DNA from 3 places in the Massilia sp. CFBP9026 genome. Region 1 is predicted to be linked to each of the others. Evidence: predicted binding sites of a transcription regulator. Region 1 holds the regulator's gene; each other region holds the start of a gene.

Region 1 (7,565 bases):
CGACTGGCAAGTTTTTTGCTTTCCCAATTCGTTTATACTGCCAAAATGAGTGTAACCGATGAAAAAATAATGCCGAAAAGTTTTGACGAAACCCTGGCCCGGCGCGTCCTGGACCTGGGCCGCGAAACGCTGTCGATCGAAGCGGACGCCATCCGCGCGCTGCAGGCGCGCCTGGGCGACGACGACAGTTTCGTGAGCGCCGCGCAGCTGATCATGGCCTGCGACGGCCGCGTGGTCGTGTCCGGGATGGGCAAGTCGGGCCACATCGGCCGCAAGATCGCCGCCACCCTGGCGTCCACCGGCACCCCGGCCTTCTTCATGCACCCGGGCGAAGCCGCGCACGGCGACCTGGGCATGGTCACCAAAAATGACGTCTTGATCGCGATTTCCAATTCGGGCGAATCGTCAGAGATCCTGGACATCCTGCCGGCCGTCAAGCGTCTTGGCGCACGCGTGATCGCCATGACCGGTAAACCAGCCTCGCGCCTGGCCAAGCTGGCCGACGTGCACCTGAACATCGCGGTGGACAAGGAAGCCTGCCCGCTCAACCTGGCGCCGACCACCAGCACCACCGTCACCCTCGCCATGGGCGATGCGCTGGCCGTGGCGCTGCTCGACGCGCGCGGCTTCCGTGAACAAGACTTCGCGCTGTCGCATCCGGGCGGCGCGCTGGGCCGGCGCCTCCTGACCCATGTGCGCGACGTGATGCGCAGCGGCGACGCGGTGCCGAGCGTGCGCCCCGAAACTTCGCTGGTCGAAGCGCTGCTCGAAGTCACCCGCAAGGGCCTCGGCATGACCGCCATCGTCGACGCCGAAGGCCGTCCGGTCGGCGTGTTCACCGACGGCGACTTGCGCCGCGTGATCGAGCGCATGCACGACTTCTCGGACATCCAGATCCGCGACGTGATGCACGCCAACCCGCGCCGCGTGCGCCCCGAGCAGCTGGCGGTCGACGCCGTCGCCGTGATGGAAGAATTCCGCATCAACCAGATGCTGGTGGTCGATGAAGACGACCGCCTGGTCGGCGCGCTGCACATCCACGACCTGACCCGCGCCAAGGTGATTTGATGAGTGAATTCATTCCCGCCATTACCCCGCTGGCCCATATGGAACGCGCGGCCCGCATCAAGGTCATGATCTTCGACGTCGACGGCGTGCTGACCGACGGCAGCCTGACCTATGGTCCCGACGGCGAAGTCACCAAGACCTTCAACGTGCTCGACGGCCTGGGCATCCAGCTGTTGAACAAGACCGGCGTGCAGACCGCGATCATCAGCGCGCGCCTGTCGCCGATCGTCGTCAAGCGCGCGGCCGATCTGGGCATCTCGCACGTCCACCAGGGCATCCACGACAAGCGCATCGGCTTCGCCAAGCTGCTCGAGGCCACCGGCTTCACCGCCGAGCAGTGCGGCTACATCGGCGACGACGTGATCGACCTGCCGCTGTTCGCGCGCGTCGGCTTCGCCGTCGCGGTGCCGTCCGGCCATCCAGAGGTGCAGCACCGCGCGCACTACGTCACCAAGAATGGCGGCGGCCGCGGCGCGGTGCGCGAGGTGTGCGATCTCGTGATGCGCGCCCAGGGCACCTATGACCAGGCGCTCGCGCCGTACTTCGCCTGAGGTCACGCACCATGGCCACCATCGTCCAAAACAAGCGTACCGCGCATCGCTGGAATCTCCTGGCGATGATCGTGATCGGCGTCTTCTTCGCCTTCGGCAGCTTCTGGCTGCTGCAACTGATGCAGGCCTCCGACATCGACGCCCAGCTGGGCGGGCCGCCGGACGAACCGGACTACATCGTCGAGAATTTCTCGTTCGTGCGCATGACCGAGAATGGCCAGCCGAGCTATGTATTGTCGGGCAAGCACCTGGCCCACATCCCGCGCGGCGACGTCTCGCATGTCGACCAGCCGCTGCTGCGCGGCGTCGAGCCGGGCCGCCCGCCAATGACGGTGGTCGCCAGGAACGCCCAGGTGTTCCACGAAGAGCACCGGGTCGAACTGATGGGCGACGTCGACCTGCAGCGCCCGAAGACCGCGCAGAGCGAGTCCTTGCACTTGCGTAGCCAGGCGCTGACCGTGCTACCCGACGAAGAGATCGTCAAGACCGACCTCCCGGTTGACCTGCAGCTTGGGGCATCGAGCGTGAAAGGCACCGGCATGGTCGCCAACAACGCCACCCAGCAAGTGCACATGTCCAGCCGAGGCCAGATAATCTATCCGCCACGCCCGCGCCAGTAAGCCCTGCACCGTGTGATAACCCAGGACCAGCATTCCCTATCATGAAAAAATTATTTGCCGCCGTACTCCTTTCCCTGCTGTCGCTGACGGCAGCCGCCGAACGTGCCGACTCGCTCAAGCCCGCGCAGGTCGAATACGATTCCGCCGATCTCGACGGGGTCAACGGCGTGCGTACCCTTACTGGTAACGTGATCCTTACCCGCGGTACGCTGTTGCTCAAGGCCGACCGCGCCGTGGTCAGGGAAACGCCCGAAGGCTATATGACGGTAACGCTCACCGCCAACAACGGCAAGCTCACCACGTTCCGCCAGAAGCGCGACGGCGGTCCCAACCTGTGGGTCGAGGGCCAGGCCGAGCGCATCGAGTACGACGAGCGCGCCGAGCTGGTGCGCCTGTACTCGAATGCCCTGATCAAGGAACTGGAAAACGATCAACTGAGCAACCAGGTCACCGGCCCTTTCATCTCGTATGACAGCCGCAAGGAAGTGGCCACCGTGCGCAACGACGTCAGCGGCCAGAGCAAGGTTGGCGGCGGTCGCGGCACCCTGATCCTCTCGCCCAAGCGCACCCCAGCCGGAGGAGCGCAATGACGGCAATCCCGATGGAGCTGGGCGATTGCAGCACCCTGGTCGTCAAGGGCCTGCAGAAAAGCTATGGCAAGCGCCTGGTGGTGCGCGACGTGTCGCTGCAGGTCGAATGCGGTGAAGTGGTCGGCTTGCTGGGCCCGAACGGCGCCGGCAAGACGACCTCGTTCTACATGATCGTCGGCCTGGTGCCGTCGGACGCCGGCTCGATCGACATCAACGGCACCGACATCACCAGCCTGCCGATCCACCGCCGCGCCGTATTGGGCCTGTCCTACCTGCCGCAGGAGGCCTCGGTATTCCGCAAGCTGACGGTCGAAGAGAACATCCGCGCCGTGCTCGAGCTGCAGAAGGACAACGGCAAGCCGCTGTCGAAAGACCAGATCAACGAGCGCCTCGACACCCTGCTGGCCGACCTGCAGATCGAGAAGCTGCGCGAGAATCCGGCGCTGTCGCTGTCGGGAGGCGAACGCCGCCGCGTGGAGATCGCGCGCGCGCTGGCGACCAATCCGCGCTTCGTGCTGCTCGACGAACCGTTCGCCGGCGTCGACCCGATCGCCGTGATCGAGATCCAGCGCATCGTGCGCTTCCTGAAGGAGCGCCAGATCGGTGTCCTGATCACCGACCACAACGTGCGCGAGACGCTTGGCATCTGCGACCGCGCCTACATCATCAACCAGGGCGCGGTGCTTGCCTCCGGCCGCCCTGACGACATCATCGCGGACGAGTCGGTGCGCCGCGTGTACTTGGGTGAACACTTCCGCATGTGAGCGACGCCTAGATGAAACAGTCCCTGCAACTCCGCACTTCGCAGCACCTCGCGCTTACGCCGCAACTGCAGCAGTCGATCCGGTTGCTGCAACTGTCGACGCTCGAGCTGCACCAGGAGATCGAGCAGATACTGGGCGATAACCCCTTGCTCGAGCGGCTCGACGATCCGCTCGACCGGTCGGTGCGTTTGCTGGCCGATGGCGCGATCAACAATGCACCCGCCAGCGGCGAAGCGCCGCCGGCGCCCGGCCAGCAGGCCGAGGGCGAGGGTGCGCCGGCGCAGGATGGCGAAGGTTTCGAGGGCGGCGCCGACAACGATCGCGTTGATGCCGACTGGAGCGAGGGCGGTGCGCCGTCTTCCGGCAGCGGCGGCGAGGACGAGGACGGCCGCCCGCAACTGGAAGCCTGCGCCATCACCCTGCGCGAACACCTGATGGAACAGGTGCGCGAAGCCACCCTGTCGGCGCGCGACCGTGCGCTGGCCGAGCTGGTGATCGATGCGCTGGACGACAACGGCTACATCGAGGAACCGCTCGACGAGATCCACGCGCGGTTGCCCGAAGAGCTCGATATCGAGATCGACGAGCTGCGCTGCGCGCTGGCGCTGGTGCAGAGCATGGACCCGGTGGGCGTCGGCGCGCGCAGCGCGGCCGAGTGCCTGGCGCTGCAGATCCGGCGCATGCCGGGTGTGCCGATGGTCACGCGCCGCATGGCCCTCAAGATCGTCGAGGGTTACCTGAGCTGGTTCGCCCAGCGCGAATACAGCAAGCTGAAAAAAGCGCTCGACTGCGACGACGAAGACTTGCGCGAGGTGCAGGCCGTGGTGCGCCAATGCAATCCGCACCCGGGCGCGGCGTTCGCTTCGAACGTGTCGGACTATGTGGTGCCGGACGTGATCGTGCGCCGTTCCAAGAGCGGCTGGGCGGTCACCCTGAACCCCGACGTGATGCCGCGCCTGCGCGTCAACAGCCTGTACGCCAGCCTGCTCAAGCAGGGCAAGAGCGAGGCGCAGATGGGCGCGCAGATGCAGGAAGCGAAGTGGCTCATCAAGAATATGCGCCAGCGTTTCGACACCATCCTGCGTGTGGCGGAGGCCATCGTCGAGCGCCAGCGCAATTTTTTCTCCCATGGCGCGGTTGCCATGCGGCCCCTTGTTTTACGTGAGATAGCTGATACACTAGGCCTACACGAGAGCACAATTTCTCGTGTCACAACCCAGAAATACATGCTGACCCCGCACGGCATGTTTGAGTTGAAGTATTTCTTCGGCAGCCACGTTGCCACCGAGGCGGGAGGCGAAGCATCCTCGACGGCAATCCGTGCGCTCATCGCACAATTGACAGGAGCAGAAGACCCTAGGAACCCTTTATCCGATAGCAAGATCGCGGAGATGCTCGGGGAACAAGGCATGGTCATCGCGCGCCGCACGGTTGCAAAATACCGTGAAGCCCTCAAGATACCCCCTGTAAGCCTCCGCAAGTCCTTGTAACTGCGCCGTCCACACCCGTCGTGCCTTGTCGCGTTGGTGCGGTCCACACGGTGCAACATTTTCAAAGGAGTGTGTATGAACCTCACAATCAGTGGCCATCATCTCGAAGTAACCCCCGCCATCCGTGAATACGTTCAGAATAAGCTCGAGCGCATCATTCGCCATTTCGACCAGGTGATCGACACCCACGTCTTCCTGGCCGTCGACAACCTCACTGAAAAAGAAAAAAGGCAGAAAGCAGAGATCAACGTCCAGGTGTCGGGAAAGACCCTGCACGTGGCAAGCGTTGCACAAGACCTGTACGCCGCGATCGATACGCTGATGGATAAGCTGGACCGACAGATCCTCAAACACAAGCAGCAACTGAAAGACCATAGCCGTACTTCGATCAAACGCATGCCGGAAATCGACGGCGAAGACGCTGCTGTCGCCTGATCAGGCGCAGGGCTCACACTAGCTAAGGGCGTCTGAGGGGACGCCCTTTTTGCATCCAGCCTCCCCGGTACTACGCGCATCTATGTGTTCGGTAAAATGCATGTCTTTCCATTACGGATCACGCCATGACCGACCACGTCCTGACCCGCATCGCCAACCGCACCGGCATCATCACCCTGGACCGCCCAAAGGCGCTCAATTCGCTGTCGCTCGAGATGGTGCGCGCGCTGACCGACGTGCTGCGCGCCTGGGAGCATGACGGGCAGGTCGAGGCGGTCGTACTGACCAGCAGCAGCGAGAAGGCCTTGTGCGCGGGCGGCGACATCCGCTTCTTCCATGAGGTCGGCCATGCGTCGCCGATGGGCGGCAGCGCGCTGCTCGAGGATTTCTTCACCGAAGAATACGCGCTGAACCACCTGATCCATTTCTATCCGAAGCCCTATATCGCCATCATGGATGGCGTCGTGATGGGCGGCGGCATGGGCATCGCCCAGGGCGGCCCGGATTGCGGGCTGCGCATCGTGACCGAGCGTACCAGGATGGCCATGCCCGAGGTGAACATCGGCCTGTTCCCCGACGTCGGCGGCAGCCACTTCCTGTCGCATGCGCCGAGACAGCTGGGCAACTACCTGGGCCTGACCGGACTGACGATCGGCGCCGCCGACGCGCTGTATATCGGCCTGGCCGACGTGTTCGTGCCAAGCGCCGAGTTGCCTGACCTGAAGGCATTGATCGCGTCGACGCAAGGCGCCGGGCTGCCGGCGGCGATCCGCGCCTTCGCGGCGCCGTTTGCTGCAATGGCGGGGGCAAGCGAATTGCAGGTCCGGCGCAAGAGCATCGATGCGCATTTCGGCGCGGCGTCGGTCGCCGCGATCATGGGATCGCTCGAAGGCGACGCAACACCGTTCGCACACAAGGCGCTGGCCGCCATGCGCCAGCGTTCGCCCCTGTTGATGTGCGTGACCCACGAACTGCTGGCGCGCGGCGCCGCGCTCGACGTGGCCGACTGCCTGCGCATGGAACGCTCGCTGGTGCGCCACAATTTCGAGCATGGCGAAGTGCTGGAAGGCATACGCGCACTGGTAATCGACAAGGACAATGCGCCGCAATGGAATCCGCCATCGCTCGACCAGGTCACGCCCGGGATGGTGGCGCGCTTCTTCGAACCGGTGTGGCCGGAGCACGCGCATCCGCTCAGGCATCTTGCATAAACGTTTCCATGCATATCCATTTTTGCGTGACATCGTAGCGACGGGGTGTGAACATCGGGCCTTCATGATTTGAAAGGAAGACCGATGCGCCTGCGTGCCCTGCTGATCTCGATGACTTTATGCGGCAGCGCCGCCGCGCAGGACTACCAGCCGGCCTTCGATCCGAGCCGGCTCAAGGGCCCCACGACAGGGCCGGTCAACGAAATCATGGTGCTCGGCTCGCCCCACCTGGCGCATTTGCCCAGGACCTTCCAGGCATCGAGCCTGGCTCCGCTGAACGAACGGCTCGCGGCCTGGAAGCCGCAGGCGATCGCGGTCGAGGACCGCTCCGGGCCGCAGTGCGATTTCATGCGCCGTTATGCGGCGCGCTACCAGGAGGCGGTCGACACCTATTGCCGGGATACCGCGCCGGCCAGGGCGGCGACCGGGCTCGACGTGCCGCAGGCCACCGCCGAGGCCGAAAAGCTGCTGGCTGCCTGGCCCGCAGCGCCCTCGGCGGCCCAGCGGCGGCATCTGGCGGCCGTGTTCATGGCGGGCGGCGAGGAGGCGTCGGCCGTGGTCCAGTGGCTCCGCCTGTCCATCGCCGAGCGCCGCACCGGCGATGGGCTCGATGACGTCCTGGTCGCGCGGCTGCAAAAGCTCGCGGTCCATCCCAACGAAAGCGTGTCGATCGCGGCGCAGCTGGCAGCGCGGCTGGGGCATGAACGCGTGTATGCGATGGATGACCAGACGGCAGGCCGTCCCTACGCCGACCGCAAGGCGGCGGGCGAGGCGATCATGAAGGCCTGGGACAATCCGGCCAATGCGAAGCGCAAGAAAGAGGACGAGGTCCTCGA
Region 2 (7,565 bases), on a different contig from region 1:
TCGTGGTACCGATGCCATCGGTTTGCAACACATGTTCCGCACTGCAATCAGAAGATGTTAAACAAATTGCATCATGCCGGTTGTTGCATTATCGCAAACATCTGAAGATTTCGCATGTTGTATTTCGCGAAACGAGTCCACGCATCTGGTAGGGTTCGGCTCGTGGACTCCAGCGTACGCGGTTCTTCAAATAGTTGCTGAAATTCAAAGAAGCTTATTGTAATGTTTAAAAATGGAAAGGGGCCGTACGATTGCCTCAGTCCTGTTACAACTACCTCAAGATTGTGAAGGTTTGATGACGCGACGATTGTTTTCAAGAAGACTGGCTGCCGGCGCGCTGCTATGGTGGGCAGGAGCCGGTCTGCAAGCGGCGACCCTGCCGCAGACGGTGGCGGCGGTCAAGCCGTCGATCGTGGGCGTCGGCACCCAGTTGCAGACGCGCAGCCCGGCGATCGTGTTCAGCGGCACCGGCTTCGTGGTCGGCGACGGCCTGAGCGTGATCACCAATGCCCACGTGGTGCCGGACAAGCTCGATGCGGCGCGCATGGAGCAGCTCGGCGTGGTGCTGCCGGACGGCGCCGGGGTACGCTTCCGCCCGGCCCAGCTGGTGGCCCTGGATCGCGAGCACGACCTGGCCCACCTGCGCCTGGAAGGCGCGCCGCTACCGGCCCTGCGCCTGGGTGAGGCGGACCGGGCGGTCGAGGGCCAGGACCTGGCCTTCACCGGCTTCCCGCTCGGCATGGTGCTGGGCCTGCATCCGGCCACCCACCGCGCACTGCTGGCAGCGATCACGCCGGTCATGCAGCCTTCGCTCAGTGCGCGCCGCCTCGATGCGCGCGCCGCGGCGCGGCTGCAGCGCACGCCGTTCAGCATCTACCAGCTCGACGGCACCGCTTATCCGGGCAACAGCGGCTCGCCGCTGTACGATCCCGCGACCGGGGAAGTGCTGGGCGTAATCAATATGGTGTTCGTGAAAGGTTTGAAGGAATCGGCGATCTCGACGCCGAGTGGCATCACCTACGCCATTCCGGTACGCCACGTGCAGGAATTGCTGAGCCGCTAGCGTCACCGACCGGCCCGTGTCGGCGCGTGTCGACAACACAAAGTATTTCAATTGTGCATGGCTTGCCGCCGTGCCGGTCTGCGCTACAATAGCGCAGGCCGTGATGGCGAAATTACAATTTTTAATTCACGTTGAACACTATCCCACCAGGGATGGCCGGTAGGCGCGAAGGGGATGAATGCGATGATGACGAAGACCATGAAGAACCTGTTGGCAACCGGCGCCGCCGCTTGCATACTGCTGCTGGGCGGCTGTTCCACTCCGGTACCTCCCAGCACCGCCGCGCTGGCGCCGATCAACCCGGACTACCTGATCGGGCCTGGCGATGCCGTCAACATCATCGTCTGGCGCAATCCGGAAGTGTCGATGTCGGTCCCGGTGCGGCCTGACGGCAAGATCACCACCCCGCTGGTCGAAGACCTCCCGGCAGCGGGCAAGACCTCGACCCAGCTTGCGCGCGACATCGAACAGGCCCTTGCCCAGTTCATCCAGCAGCCGGTGGTCACCGTGGTGGTGACCAACTTCGTCGGCAACTTCAACGAACAGATCCGCGTGATCGGCCAGGCGGCGCGCCCGCAGGCGCTGCCGTATCGTCGCGAGATGTCGCTGATGGACGTGCTGATCTCGGTGGGCGGCGTCACCGAGTTTGCCTCGGGTAACAAGGCAAGCATCGTGCGCACCGTCGAAGGCAAGCAGGAAAAAATCAATGTGCGTCTCGACGACCTGATCAAGGATGGCGACATCTCGGCCAATGTCATGATGCGGCCGGGCGATATCCTGGTCATTCCTGAGAGCTTCTTCTAAGCCGTTCATTCTGCCCGACCGGCCCTCGCGCCGGTCGTCCCCCGGCGTTCGCCACGGCGGCACCTTGCCGCACCCGTCCTTTCTGCTACCGGTCGCCAGTGCGGCCGTCTGCTTTCTCCACGACATTTTGTCCGCGCGCGCCGCAGTGCCTGTTGAAGCTGCTATCGTTCAACGTACGGGCGACATTCAAAATGTCAAAAAAATAAATACTTCTAGTTAATACAGTTGATATTTTGTAATTCATAATGCTATGATGATCAGGAATGCCGCCGGCACACGATGTGCCGGGCTGCCTGGAGAATGACCATGATCGAGACATTAGCGCCGGCCTCCTTCTGCGCCGGTCCGGGCGGCGATGAAATCGCCGCCTCCGACGGACCCAGCATCATCGACGTCGCCATCAACGAGCGCGTATTCGGTATCCGCGCGGCCGACATCGATTCCCAGCGCAATTCCGCCAGTATGCTCATCAGTAAGATGTATTCCTGGCGCGGCTATAGCGGCAACCACCAGGTCCATAGCGACCCCAACCGGATCACGCTGACCGCGTCCGACCACGGCCAGGTGTTCGGCACGCTGAGCCTGGGCCTGGATTCCGAGATCGGCTTGCTGGCCGACCAGGTGTTCAAGGATTGCATCGACGTGCGCCGCGGCGCCGGACGGGTGTGCGAGATCACCAAGCTGGCGGTCGACCCGGCGGTCAAGTCCAAGGCGGTGCTGGCCTCGCTGTTCCACGTGGCCCTGATCTATGCGCGCGACCTGAACGGTTGCCGCGACATCTTCATCGAAGTCAATCCGCGCCATCGCCGTTTCTATGAAGCCATGCTCGGTTTCCAGACCGTGTGCGAGTCGCGCGACAATCCTCGGGTGCAGGCGCCGGCGGTCCTGTTGCGCGCCGACACCGCCTTCGGCACCGAACAGGTGGAGAAATGGGGAGGCATGCAGGACAAGGCGGTGGGCGAGCGCTCGCTGTTCCCATGGTTCTTCTCGCCGCGCGAAGAGGCGGGCATCGTCAACCGCCTGCGCCAGCTGGGCTGAGCCGCATCGATCCGCGCTTGCCTGCGGTTCATTAACAACCTATATTTTCCGCTTCACTCCAATCAACAAGGACGCTCCATGACGACCGGCAAGACCAGGGATGAAATCGCCGAAGCCTATTCATCCGAACCGTGGTGGTACGACCTGCGCGGCTTTTTCATTCTCACCTTCGCCTACAACAGCACCATCGGCACCCAGATGCGCTTTTTCGGGCCCAATTTCGGGCCCGACCACCTCGAGGTAGCCTGCGGCACCGGCACCTTGCTGGAGATGGTCCTGAACTGGCGCCGCCGCCGCAAGCTGCCGCCGGTGAAGGTGACCGGCATCGACTATGCACCGTCGATGCTGGCCGGCGCCCGCCACCGTTTCCGCAACAATCCGCAGGTCGAGGTGCAGCATGCCGACGCGGCCCAGCTGCCGTTCGACGACAACCGCTTCGACACCGCCAATATCGCCAACTCGATCCACTGCTTCCCGACCGTCGACGGCGCCTTGCGCGACATCTTGCGCGTGCTCAAGCCGGGCGGCACCCTGGCCGCCAACGTGCTGCTGTATCCGTCCGGCTTCGCGCCGCTGCGCTGGGCGGCGCAGAAGATCAACGACTGGGGCATCCGCAAGGGCATCCTGTACAGCCCCTTCCATATCGAAGAGCTGCGCGCCAAGATGTTGGCGGCCGGCTGGGAAATCGCCAGTGAATTTACGTCTGGAAATACCTGGAATGTGGTGGTACGGAAACCCTTGTAGTAATGTATTACGAAGGCTTGTAGGAATGTGCCGACAAGGTTACGGATGAGCTGTCGGAATTCTTTACAGTGTTAAAATTTCTATAACGAAATATGGCTTTAAGTCTATGATTTTAAAGGAAGTGGGTTAGCTGGCATGCTAGTTGCTTATAGAAGGATGCTAGTACGAACCCTACAACCAGGAGATCCAAGATGAAAGCGCTGTCGAAGACTATTATTGCTTGTGCCGTTGCTGCCGCGTCGATGGTGAGCACCACCGCATTTGCAGATGAATTCAATCCGTTCGAAGTGCGCCCGGGCGGTGCTTACGCGAATTTCACTGCCGACAAGATCATTGGCAATTACGTCGAGATCGCCACCTTCAATGTGGACCCGACCACTCGCACCGGCACTTTCAATGTGTCGCTGCTGTGGAACGCTTCGGGCTTCGCCACCGATGGCGGTGAAACCGCAATCGATAACCGTCTGACCGGCCTTGGCAGCACCGGCGGATATGGTATTTACGCTACCTACAAGGCGTCCGGCACCGTTGGCGTCGATGCACAGGGCCGTAACACCTTCATGTTCACCGGCGGCGGCGACCTGGAAATGTTCCTGGACCGTGGCGCAGTCACTACCGTGGCTGGCCGTCCTACGAGTGGTACGGGTGATTTCTCGTTCAACGGCGCTGGTGACGACCTGCTGATCGGTTTCGGTAGCGCGCTGTCGGGAGAAGGTACGCTTGACCCAAGCCTGAGCACTTGCACCAACGGCAATGGCGGCCGCGGTATCAATTGCGGTAGTTTCGGTTCGGAAACCACTTTCAGCCTGACTGACGACGGCAAGGCATTCTTCGTCGATCCTAGCCCGTTCTACAGCCTGTCGTTCCAATCCGGCCAGCTGAACAATTTCCAGGTGAGTGGTACCCAAACGATCAACGGTTCCCTGGACGTCGTGTTCAGCGAACCGGGCGAAGTGCCTGAGCCGGCATCGGTCGCCCTGCTGGGCCTGGGTATGCTGGGCCTGTACGGCGCTCGTCGCCGCAACAAGAAAGCCGCCTGATCAGCCAAGGGCCTGCCTGGCAGGCCCGATGTTGAAAAAGGTAAAAAGCCACTGTCGGAATGATCCGGCAGTGGCTTTTTGTCGCCCAGGACCATGCCGGCGCTGGTAGCCGGCCTGGATGTCAGCGCCCGGCCGCCATGCGCGCGAACTGGCGCCGCCCGACCGCCAGCATCAGTTGCTGGATCGGATGGCGGTTGCCGCCGGGCCGCCAGGTGCGCTTGAGCTTGTTGCGGTAGGCATCGAACTGCATGCCCCAGGGCGCGGCCAGCACCTCGCCGCGGCCGAGCAGGATCTTGAGCGCCTCGGTGGCGCAGATGCCGGCGCATAGCTGGCAGGCCATGAAGGTCGACGGGCCTCGCTGCTCGGCCAGGTTGACCGCCTCGGGAACCACTAGGTAGGGCCGGTGCAGGCCGGCTGGCGCCAGGCCGACGACGAAGCGGATCGCCTTTTCCTGGTCCGGCAAGTCTCCCCAGCCGAAATACTCTTCGAACGTCATCTTGCCCGGCATGAAGTTGAGCAGGGCCGCGCCCATGCCCAGCGGCGCCCCGGTGGTGGCCGGGATGCCGAGCCGGGCGCAGGCGGCGAAGGTCTGCTGTCGTGCGTCGAAGGCGAAGAAGTCGAGTGCATCGACGTACAGGTCGACCCCGGCCAGGAAGGCGCCGAGGTTCTCGCGGTGCACGCCGTCGGGGAAGATCGTGACTTCGATCTCGGGATTGATGTCGCGCGCCATGCGCGCCAGCACCTCGGCCTTGGGTTGGCCGACGGTCGACATCATGGCGCCGACCTGGCGGTTGAAATTGACGATGTCGAAGCTGTCGAAATCGGCGATGTGGAAGCGCGTCACGCCCAGCCGGGCCAGGGTCAGCAGGTGCACGCCACCGACCCCGCCGCCGCCGGCGATGGCGACGCGCTTGCCGCGCAGCGTTTGTTGTTCATCTGGCGTCACCCAGCCGATATTGCGCGAAAACGCCTGTTCGTAGTTGAACGGTTTACTCATGAGGGTTCTGAAGTGAGGATATGGCCGTCGCGAAGGGTATCGCGGCCGTCATGCGGGATGCGACTCATCCATGCGCAGCAGGCGATTGATGATGCCACGCTCTTCGCGTGGAGAAAAGAAATAAGGATAGAACGAACGTTCCTCGGTCTCGCCCTCCGCGGCATAGGTGCCGCCGAAGCGCGCGATCTGCCCGGTGACGAATTGCAGGTTCACTCGTAGCAGGTAGGCGGGTGCGTCGACCCGCGTATTGGTCTTGAGCTCGCCTTCCTTGCGAAAACCCAGCATGCGCTCGTAGAAGCGGCGGTGGCGAGGGTTGACCTCGATCACGATGTCGGTGCAGCCATGCATGTCGCGCGCGTAGATCACGGCCAGGTGGAACACATTGGCCAGCGCGGTCTTGGAGCGCACCGAAGGATCGAAGGCGAACTTCGTGAACTCGCACAGCTTCGCGCCGCGCCCGCGGTGGGCGTCGAGTTCGTCCTTGAAGATTTCGTCGGCCATCAGGCCGACCTCGGAGTCGATGCCGATGCTGAGCGTGCCGACCACGTCGCCCTTGTCGGTGGCGGTCAGGGTGATGCGGTTGGGGTCGCTGCTGGGCTGGTGATCTCCGGAGTAGCCGCGCCAGGCATACATCCTGTTGATCAGCATGCTGGCCGAGTTACGACCGTCCGAAGTATCGGTAAGCCGGATTCCGTACGAATCGTCGTCCACGATAAACGTCCTCATTTAGGAGAACGTTATCTTATCGCGACATTAATAAATCCAGCGTTCGATAGGATGAGGTCGCAAGCCTCTCCGATCGGGGCAGAAAGTGGAACGAACGGTTCGCCGCGGGCCGACTGCGGCCTGCGGCGAATGCCCTGTTTTACAAGGACTTGAGCAGGGCGCGCGCCTCGTCGGCCTGGTCGAACTTGGCGTTCGACGCCAGCAGCTTGTCCAACTCGCGCCGCGCGCCGGCCTTGTCGCCGCTCTTGTTCAGCGCCTGCGCCAGGTGGAAGCGGATCTCGAGCGAGTTCGGCGCCTGGCCGCTGGCTTTTTGCAGCAGCGGCAGGCCGCGTGCGGTATCGCCCTGTTGTACCAGCACCCAGCCCAAGGTGTCCATCACGCCAGGGCTGTCGCCCGCCAGCTTGTAGGCCTGCTCGGCAGTCGCCAGCGCGCGTGGATCCTTTACTTGCTGATAAGCCCAGGCCAGGTTGTTCAGTACCAGCGGGTTTGCGGGCGCGTGCTTTTGCGCCCTTTCGAGATGGGCAATCGCGGCCTTGTAGTCCTTGGCTGCCAGATCGAGGCCGGCGACCAGGAGCAAGACTCGTGCATCGTCCGGATGCGTCGCCAGCCAGGCCTGGCCGCGCGCCAGCGCTTCCTTGTCCTTGCCTCCGGCTTGGAGCGCCTGCATGACCTTGGTCATGATCTCCGAAGAACTTGCCAGGGCTAGGCCTTTCTCATAGGACTGCTGGGCCTGGGAAAATTTTTGCTGCGCCATCAGCACATCGCCTTCGAGGGCGTAACCGACCACTGCCTTGGGCGCGGCCTTCTGCAGCGCGCGCGCCGCCGCCAGCGCCTCGTCCGGACGCTTGCCGCGCATTGCCATCTCGGCCTGCATCAGGCGCGCCGGCACGAAGTCGGGCTGGAGGTCGACCGCGCGCTTGAGGTGGTTGGCGGCTGCCGATTCGTTCTTCAGCGCCAATTGCACTTGCGCCAGGCGCAGCTGGGCGCCCGGCGCCTTCGGCAGCACGTTGACCAGCTTGCTGTAGGTGTCGAGCGCGCCGTTCAGGTCCTTGTTCGCGGCCTGCGACTGGCCCAGCAGTTCGAGCACGCCGGCATCGGTCGGATGCGCGGTCTGGAGCTTGCGCGCCAGCGCCAGGGCCTTGGGCGCCTGCTC
Region 3 (7,565 bases), on a different contig from region 1:
CCCGGCCTTCGTCGGCGTCATAGCGCAGGCCCAGCATCGCCAGCGCGCTGCCCAGGCCCAGGAAGCCCAGCCCGATGCGGCGCTTGGCGCGCGCCTCTTCGGCCTGCTGCGGCAGCGGCCATCGGGTGGCGTCCAGCACCAGGTCGAGCATGCGCACCGCTACCGTGGCCACCGCGCGCAGGCGTTCGAAGTCCAGCCGTGCATCGGGGGTGAACGGCGCATCGACGAAGGCGGTGAGGTTGAGCGAGCCGAGATCGCAGCAGCCATACGGCGGCAGCGGCTGCTCGCCGCAGGGATTGGTGGCGCGCAGTTCTTCGGCATACCAGAGATTGTTCTCGGCATTCATGCGGTCGATGAACAGCACGCCCGGTTCGGCATGGTCGTAGGTCGAGACCATGATGCGTTCCCAAAGATCGCGCGCGCGCAGGCTGTGGTAGACCCACAGGCCGTCTTCCCTGCGGTGGCCGCCGGCGGCCTGGTCCTCGTCGCCCGGTTCGGCCGCGTGCACCAGCGCGAACGACTCATCCGCCTCGACGGCGCGCATGAAGCCATCGGTCACGCCGACCGAGATATTGAAATTGGTGAGACGGCCCGTGTCCTTGGCCGCGATGAAGCGTTCGATGTCGGGATGGTCAATGCGCAGCACGCCCATCTGGGCGCCGCGCCGGGCGCCGGCCGATTCGACCGTGCGGCAGGAGGCGTCGAATACTTCCATGTACGACACCGGGCCGGAAGCGCGCGAGGCGGTGCCGGCCACCTTGCTGCCCAGCGGGCGGATCGCGGAAAAATCGTAGCCGACCCCGCCGCCGCGGCGCATGGTCTCGGCGGCTTCGCTGAGCGCGGTATAGATGCCGGGCAGGCCGTCGCTGGTGCCGGAGATCGAGTCGCCGACCGGCTGGACGAAACAGTTGATGAGGGTGGCCGAGAGGCCGAGGCCGGCGGCGGATGCAATCCGGCCGGCGGGAACGAAGCCCTGTTGCTGGGCCCAGAGGAAGCGTCGCTCCCATTCGGCGCGCTGCGGCAGCGGCTCGAGGGCGGCCAGGGCGCGGGCGATGCGCTGCTGCACGTCCTCGATCGTGCGCTCGTCGCCGCGCGCGTATTTTTCGCGCAGCACGTCCAGCGACACTTCCTGCGCGGGCAGGGCGCCGGCCGGTGATTCTCGTGCATTCATGCCGGTTGCCCTGTCCATGAATGCACCCGTCATCAGGGTTTGTTGATCGGCGTGTCGCCCGATTTGTCGAGACTCGGCGGCAGCACGATGGTCGGATCTTCGGGCTGGGCCGGGAAGGGGGCGGTGGCAGACGGCGCCGCGCCCGCTGGCGGGGTGGCCGATGCCGACGAGGTGGGCGATGCGCCGGACCCCAGGCGGGCTTCGAGTTCGATCACGCGCAGCTCGAGCGCTTCCAGCTTGGCGCGGGTCTTGGCCAGCACCTGGGCCTGGATGTCGAATTCCTCGCGCGTGACCAGGTCGAGCTTGGCGAAGCCCGAGGTCATCGCCGCCTTGACGTTGCGCTCGATGTCCTTGGCCGGGCCACTTTCCAGTGCCTGGTTGATCTTGCCTTGCAAATCGCTGAAGAAGTTGCTGTTGTTCATGGTCCCTATCCCTTTCTGCCGGGGTTGTATGCACCAAGTAGGTGCAATACAGCCTGATTTGGTGCGTCGCGCTACACGGCGGACGCCGTTCGCGGTCGATTGTATTGAAGCAAGTCGTATCTGGGGCACGTTTACCAAAAAAACAAGGCCATTTTCATCGCTTTTATGAGCTGGCACACATCCTGCTAAATGAAGGGAGAGATAACGCACGAAAAAAGGATTCCAAACGCAGTAACTGTCCAAGGGGGTTTGTCATGAAGTGCAATGCAAAAATCAACGCAATCAGCCTGGCGATTCTGGCTTTCACCAGCATCCCGGCCATGGCACAGGAACAACCCGCCGAACACCAGGTGAGTTACAACGTGGCACTCACCAGCGACTACCGTTACCGCGGCCTGTCGCAAACCGATTCCGACCCCGCCCTGTCCGGCGGCGTCGACTACGTACACAGCCCAACCGGCTTTTACGTAGGTACCTGGCTCTCCACCATCAAGTGGACGAAGGATCTGGGTGGCGACGGCAATATTGAATGGGATGTGTATGCCGGCAAGCGTGGCCAGTTGACCGACGAGATCAGCTACGACGTTGGCGGCCTGTATTACTGGTATCCGGATAACAGCCTGGATCCGAATGCAAATACTTTTGAACTCTACGGCAAGCTCGGCTTCGGTCCTGCGTATATCAAGTATTCGCACTCGACGACCAATCTGTTCGGCACCGCCGACAGCAAGCGCAGCGGTTACCTGGACTTGGGCGCCGATATCGATGTCAGCAACGGCTTTCTGCTGAACCTGCAAGTCGGCCGCCAGCGCGTGAAGAACAATAGCCCGGCGTCCTACACGCACTACAAGATCGGCGTGACGAAGGACTTTGGGGTTGCCACCGTGGCCCTGGCCTGGCACAAGGCGAATACCGACGCCTACCTGAGTCCGGAAGGCAAGAACCTGGGCAAGTCAGCCGCCGTGCTGTCCGTGTCAAAAACTTTTTGATAGCAAAAGAGGCAATACCATGAAAATGATTACCGCCATCATCAAGCCCTTCAAGCTCGACGAAGTGCGTGAAGCGCTGTCGGAAATCAACGTGCAAGGCATGACGGTGACCGAAGTGAAGGGTTTCGGTCGCCAGAAGGGTCACACCGAGCTGTACCGTGGCGCCGAGTACGTTGTCGATTTCCTGCCCAAGATCAAGATCGAAGCCGCCGTCGACGATGCCATCGTCGACCAGGTGATCGATGCGATCCAGGGCGCCGCCCGCACCGGCAAGATCGGTGACGGCAAGATCTTCGTGGCCGACCTGACCCAGGTCATCCGTATCCGTACCGGCGAGACCGGCAACGACGCACTGTAAGAAGGAAAGTGTTCATGAAGCATATAACGACAAAAATCCTGACCGCCATGCTGGGCCTGGGCCTGGCCCTCCCGGCCATGGCGGCGCCGTCCATCAACAAAGGGGATACCGCCTGGATGTTCGTTGCCACCCTGCTGGTCATCATGATGGTGATCCCGGGCCTGGCGCTGTTCTACGGCGGTATGGTGCGTGCCAAGAACATGCTGTCGGTGCTGATGCAGGTCATGATGGTGTTTTCGCTGATCATCGTGCTGTGGTGCCTGTACGGCTACTCGCTGGCGTTCACCTCGGGTAACGCCTTCATCGGCGGCTTCGACCGCGCCTTCCTGCAAGGCATCTGGGACCCGGTCGCCGGCACCTTCTCGATGGGCGCCACCTTCACCAAAGAGGTGATGATCCCCGAGTTCATCTTCGTCGCCTTCCAGGGCACCTTCGCCGCCATCACCTGCGCGCTGATCGTCGGCTCGTTCGCCGAGCGCGCACGCTTCGCGGCGGTGCTGGCCTTCGTGGTGATCTGGTTCACCTTCGCCTACTTGCCGATGGCGCACATGGTCTGGTTCTGGGCCGGTCCTGACGCGATCACCGACGCCGCTTCGCTGGCCACCGTCAGCGCCGGCGCCGGCTACCTGTGGCAGCAGGGCGCGCTCGACTTCGCGGGCGGCACCGTGGTGCACATCAATTCCGCGGTTGCCGGCCTGGTCGGCGCTTACGTGATCGGCAAGCGTGTCGGCTACGGCAAGGAATCGATGGCCCCGCACTCGCTGCCGATGACCATGGTCGGCGCCTCGCTGCTGTGGGTCGGCTGGTTCGGCTTCAACGCCGGTTCGGCGCTCGAAGCGGGCGACATCGCGGCGCTGGCCTTCATCAACACCCTGCTGGCGACCGCCGCCGCCACCGTGGCGTGGGCGGCCGGCGAATGGCTCTTCAAGCGCAAGCCGTCGATGCTGGGCGCCGCCTCCGGCGCCATCTCGGGCCTGGTGGCAATCACCCCGGGCGCCGGTTTCGTCGGTCCGATGGGCGCCTTGGTCATGGGCCTGCTGGCTGGTATCATCTGCCTGTGGGGCGTGACCGGCCTGAAGCGCATGCTGCGCGCCGACGATTCGCTCGACGTGTTCGGCGTGCACGGCGTGGGCGGCATCCTGGGTGCGCTGCTGACCGGCGTGTTCGCGGCGCCGTCGCTGGGCGGCCAGGGCGTGTGGGACTACACCACCAATGCCATGGCCACCGGCTACTCGATCGGCAGCCAGGTACTGGTGCAGGCGCACGGCGTGGTCGTGACCATCGTCTGGTCGGGCATCGTCGCCTTCATCGCCTTCAAGCTGGTCGATATCGTGATCGGCCTGCGCGTGCCTGAAGACGAAGAGCGCGAAGGCCTGGACATCACCAGCCACGGCGAATCGGCGTACCGTTACTGATATAGCCCAGCAGCACTAGCACGTTAGCAGCAAGCACGTCGTCCCCGCGCAGGCGGGGACCCAAGTTGCCAGCATGGCGGCTACGTTATAACGTAGTGCCAGTGCAAATAACCTTGGGTCCCCGCCTGCGCGGGGATGACGTTTTGCGTTTCTGGCAACACCTCTTTAAAAAGGGCAGGTGCACCCCATATGACAGATCCAACTTAACAAATAACAAACGGCGCAAGAAGTCGCGCATAACAGGGAAAGCCACATACATGGTTCCGCACCTCGCCACCGCCCAGACCGGTCCTTTGCTCGACCTGGAAAAGAAAATCCTCGAAGCCACCCCCGCCATCGAGCGCTGGTTCCGGCTCGAGTGGCAGGAGCATACGCCGCCGTTCTATTGCTCGGTCGACCTGCGCAATGCGGGTTACAAGCTGGCGCCGGTCGACACCAACCTGTTCCCGGGCGGTTTCAATAACCTGCCAACCGAGATGCTGCCGCTGACGGTGCAGGCCGCCATGGCTGCGATCGACAAGTATTGCCCGGATGCGCGCAACCTGATCCTGGTGCCCGAGACGCATACGCGCAACCCGATGTACCTGCAGAACGTGGCGCGCCTGATGCAGATTTTCCGCCAGACCGGCCTGCACGTACGCCTGGGTTCGTTCTCGCCGGACGTCACCGAACCGACGCCGCTGGCCCTGCCTGACGGCAATATGCTGGTGGTCGAGCCGCTGGTGCGCTCGGCCAACGGGCGCCGCGTCGGCCTGGCCGATTTCGATCCCTGCACCATCCTGCTCAACAACGACCTGTCGGCCGGGATCCCGGCCATCCTCGAGAATGTGCACGAGCAGTCGCTGCTGCCGCCGCTGCATGCCGGCTGGGCGCTGCGCCGCAAGAGCAACCACCTGAAGGCCTTCGACGAGGTGGCCAAGAAGTTCGGCAAGCTGATCGACATCGATCCGTGGCTGGTCAATCCGCTGCACAGCAAGTGCGGCGAAGTCGACCTGCGCGAGAACGTCGGCACCGAGGAGCTGGCCGACAACGTCTCGGCGCTGTTCTCGAAGATCAAGAAGAAATACAAGGAATACGGCATGAAGGAGCGCAAGCCCTTCGTGATCCTGAAGCCCGACGCCGGCACCTACGGCATGGGCGTGATGACGATCAAGGATGCGAGCGAAGTGCGCGACCTGACCCCGGCCCAGCGCGCCCGCATGTCGGTGATCAAGGATGGCGTGGCGGTGACCGACCTGATCATCCAGGAAGGCGTGCCCACATTTGAATCGATCGACGACGCAGTGGCCGAGCCGGTGGTGTACATGATCGACCGCTACGTGGTGGGCGGCTTCTACCGCGTGCACGCCGAGCGCGGCATCGACCAGAACCTGAATTCGCCCGGCTCGCAATACGTGCCGCTGGCCTTCGCCCAGCAGCATGCGGTGCCGGACCTGAAGGCCAAGCCGGGCACGGCGGCGCCGAACCGCTTCTATGTGTATGGCGTGGTGGCGCGGCTGGGCATGCTGGCGGCGTCGCTGGAAATGGAACGCACGGATCCGAATCCGGAAGTCTATTAAGCGAATCGGCGCGTTCAACCGAAGCACGCACTGCTGCATTGCGTCTGTAGGGTGGACGGCTCTGCCGTCCACCCTACGCCTCCTTGCGCACCACGTACATGAAGTGCGAACGCAACACGGGCGCCAGCGCCGTCAGCAATTCGGACACCATATACGGCGCCACGGCCAGCAGGCGGTGGATCGGCGGCGCCAGCACCAGGCTGCGGTAGCGCTGCCCGCTCCCCGGCCACCATTCCTGCAGCTCGCCCCGGGTGACCTTGCGCACATTGCGGTTGCGCGGGTTGTCGTAGCGAAAATCAAACACCAGGCACCAGCCTCCCGGGCGCAGCGCGCGCCACATCTGGGCGGCCAGCTCGCGCCGCAGGGCCGGATCGAGCACCGAAGAAAATACCGTCAGCGCGGTGACCAGGTCGTAGCTCGCCGGCGGCAGCGCGTCGAGCGTGCCCAGGTGCCAGCGCACGCCGTGCGCCGTACATCGGCGTGCATGGTCGAGCCGGTCTTTTTGCAGTTCGGTGCCGGTGAGATTGGCCGGAGAGGCGCCCCAGTCGATCATCTGGCGCAGGAAGCCGCCGGTGCCGCAGCCGACGTCCAGCACTTGCACGCTTGATAAATCCGGGCCGACCGTGCAGGACAGCAGGTCGGCGAAGCCGCGCGCGCGCGCCGCCACCTGCTGCAGGATCTCGGGCCGATGCCAGGCATAGCGCGCCAGCGCCGCCCCGCCATGCCAGTTGCGGTAGACGTCTTCGATGCGCTCCTGCTCGGCCTGTTGGCTTGGTTGGGTATCCATGCCCTCATGTTCTCGCGCGATTGTATTGACACGATTGAGCTGTCTCAGTCGCGTTGCGTGATACCTGACAAATTGCTGCAGTGTGTTTCCGGGTGTGAGTGGATGAGGGTCCGGTCCGCGAGTTTCTACAATTCGGGCTAAAATCAGGCATTACTTCGAATGGACGCCCCATGAAAATCGCCTTTCTCGCCGACCCTCTGTCCGGATTCAAGATCTACAAGGATTCGACCTTCGCCATGATGCGCGAGGCGGCGCGGCGCGGCCATGCCATCTACCACTTCGAGCAGCGCGATATGGTGCTCGAGGAAGGCGTCGTCAGCGCGCGCGTGGCGCAGATCCACCTCACCGGCGACGCCGACGCGTGGTACCGACTTGACCCGGCCGTCGACGTGAACCTGGGCGAATTCGACGCCATCCTCGAACGCAAGGATCCGCCGTTCGACATGGAATATGTGTATGGCACCTATCTGCTGGAACTGGCCGAGCGCCAGGGTGCGTGCGTGATCAACAGCCCGCGCGCGATCCGCGACCACAACGAGAAGATGGCAATCGGCCAGTTCAGCGAACACACTTCGCCGACCCTGGTCACGTCCGACGCGGCGCGCCTGCGCGCCTTCCACGCCAAGCACACCGACGTGATCTTCAAGCCGCTGGACGGCATGGGCGGCGCCGGCATCTTCCGCGTGAAAAGCGATGGCCTGAACCTGGGGGCGATCATCGAGACCCTCACCGACAACGGCCGCAACACCATCATGGCCCAGAAGTTCATTCCGGCCATCGAGAAGGGCGACAAGCGGGTGCTGGTCATCGGCGGCAAGCCGGTGCCTTTCGTGCTGGCGCGCATCCCGCAAGGCGGCGAAGTGC

What was found. The regulator sigma-54, encoded in region 1, starts transcription at its own class of promoters, with help from an activator protein. The targets are predictions, from matches to a motif close to TGGCANGNAANCTGCTTT.
Region 2: pepA (flocculation-associated PEP-CTERM protein PepA) is a predicted target of sigma-54. The motif match lies at 3,781-3,798, and genes of this name have one in related genera.
Region 3: SOM28_RS25550 (TorF family putative porin) is a predicted target of sigma-54. The motif match lies at 1,765-1,782, and genes of this name have one in related genera.

The regions. Positions count from the first base shown of each region.
Region 1 is NZ_JAXCWH010000012.1:17,969-25,533, reverse strand. It holds gene SOM28_RS23450 (KpsF/GutQ family sugar-phosphate isomerase) at 46-1,068, shown strand; gene SOM28_RS23445 (KdsC family phosphatase) at 1,068-1,619, shown strand; gene lptC (LPS export ABC transporter periplasmic protein LptC) at 1,631-2,239, shown strand; gene lptA (lipopolysaccharide transport periplasmic protein LptA) at 2,281-2,829, shown strand; gene lptB (LPS export ABC transporter ATP-binding protein) at 2,841-3,593, shown strand; gene SOM28_RS23425 (RNA polymerase factor sigma-54) at 3,605-5,083, shown strand; gene hpf (ribosome hibernation-promoting factor, HPF/YfiA family) at 5,159-5,518, shown strand; gene SOM28_RS23415 (enoyl-CoA hydratase/isomerase family protein) at 5,644-6,729, shown strand; gene SOM28_RS23410 (DUF5694 domain-containing protein) at 6,814-7,565, shown strand, end outside.
Region 2 is NZ_JAXCWH010000005.1:341,648-349,212, forward strand. It holds gene SOM28_RS14835 (S1 family peptidase) at 296-1,063, shown strand; gene SOM28_RS14840 (XrtA/PEP-CTERM system exopolysaccharide export protein) at 1,238-1,867, shown strand; gene SOM28_RS14845 (GNAT family N-acetyltransferase) at 2,174-2,905, shown strand; gene SOM28_RS14850 (class I SAM-dependent methyltransferase) at 2,984-3,649, shown strand; gene pepA (flocculation-associated PEP-CTERM protein PepA) at 3,841-4,689, shown strand; gene SOM28_RS14860 (ThiF family adenylyltransferase) at 4,811-5,686, opposite strand; gene SOM28_RS14865 (GNAT family N-acetyltransferase) at 5,735-6,397, opposite strand; gene prsT (XrtA/PEP-CTERM system TPR-repeat protein PrsT) at 6,552-7,565, opposite strand, start outside.
Region 3 is NZ_JAXCWH010000016.1:18,376-25,940, forward strand. It holds gene SOM28_RS25540 (adenosylcobalamin-dependent ribonucleoside-diphosphate reductase) at 1-1,171, opposite strand, end outside; partial or broken gene SOM28_RS25545 (accessory factor UbiK family protein) at 1,363-1,593, opposite strand; gene SOM28_RS25550 (TorF family putative porin) at 1,848-2,582, shown strand; gene glnK (P-II family nitrogen regulator) at 2,602-2,940, shown strand; gene amt (ammonium transporter) at 2,955-4,355, shown strand; gene gshA (glutamate--cysteine ligase) at 4,613-5,914, shown strand; gene SOM28_RS25570 (class I SAM-dependent methyltransferase) at 5,988-6,701, opposite strand; gene gshB (glutathione synthase) at 6,872-7,565, shown strand, end outside.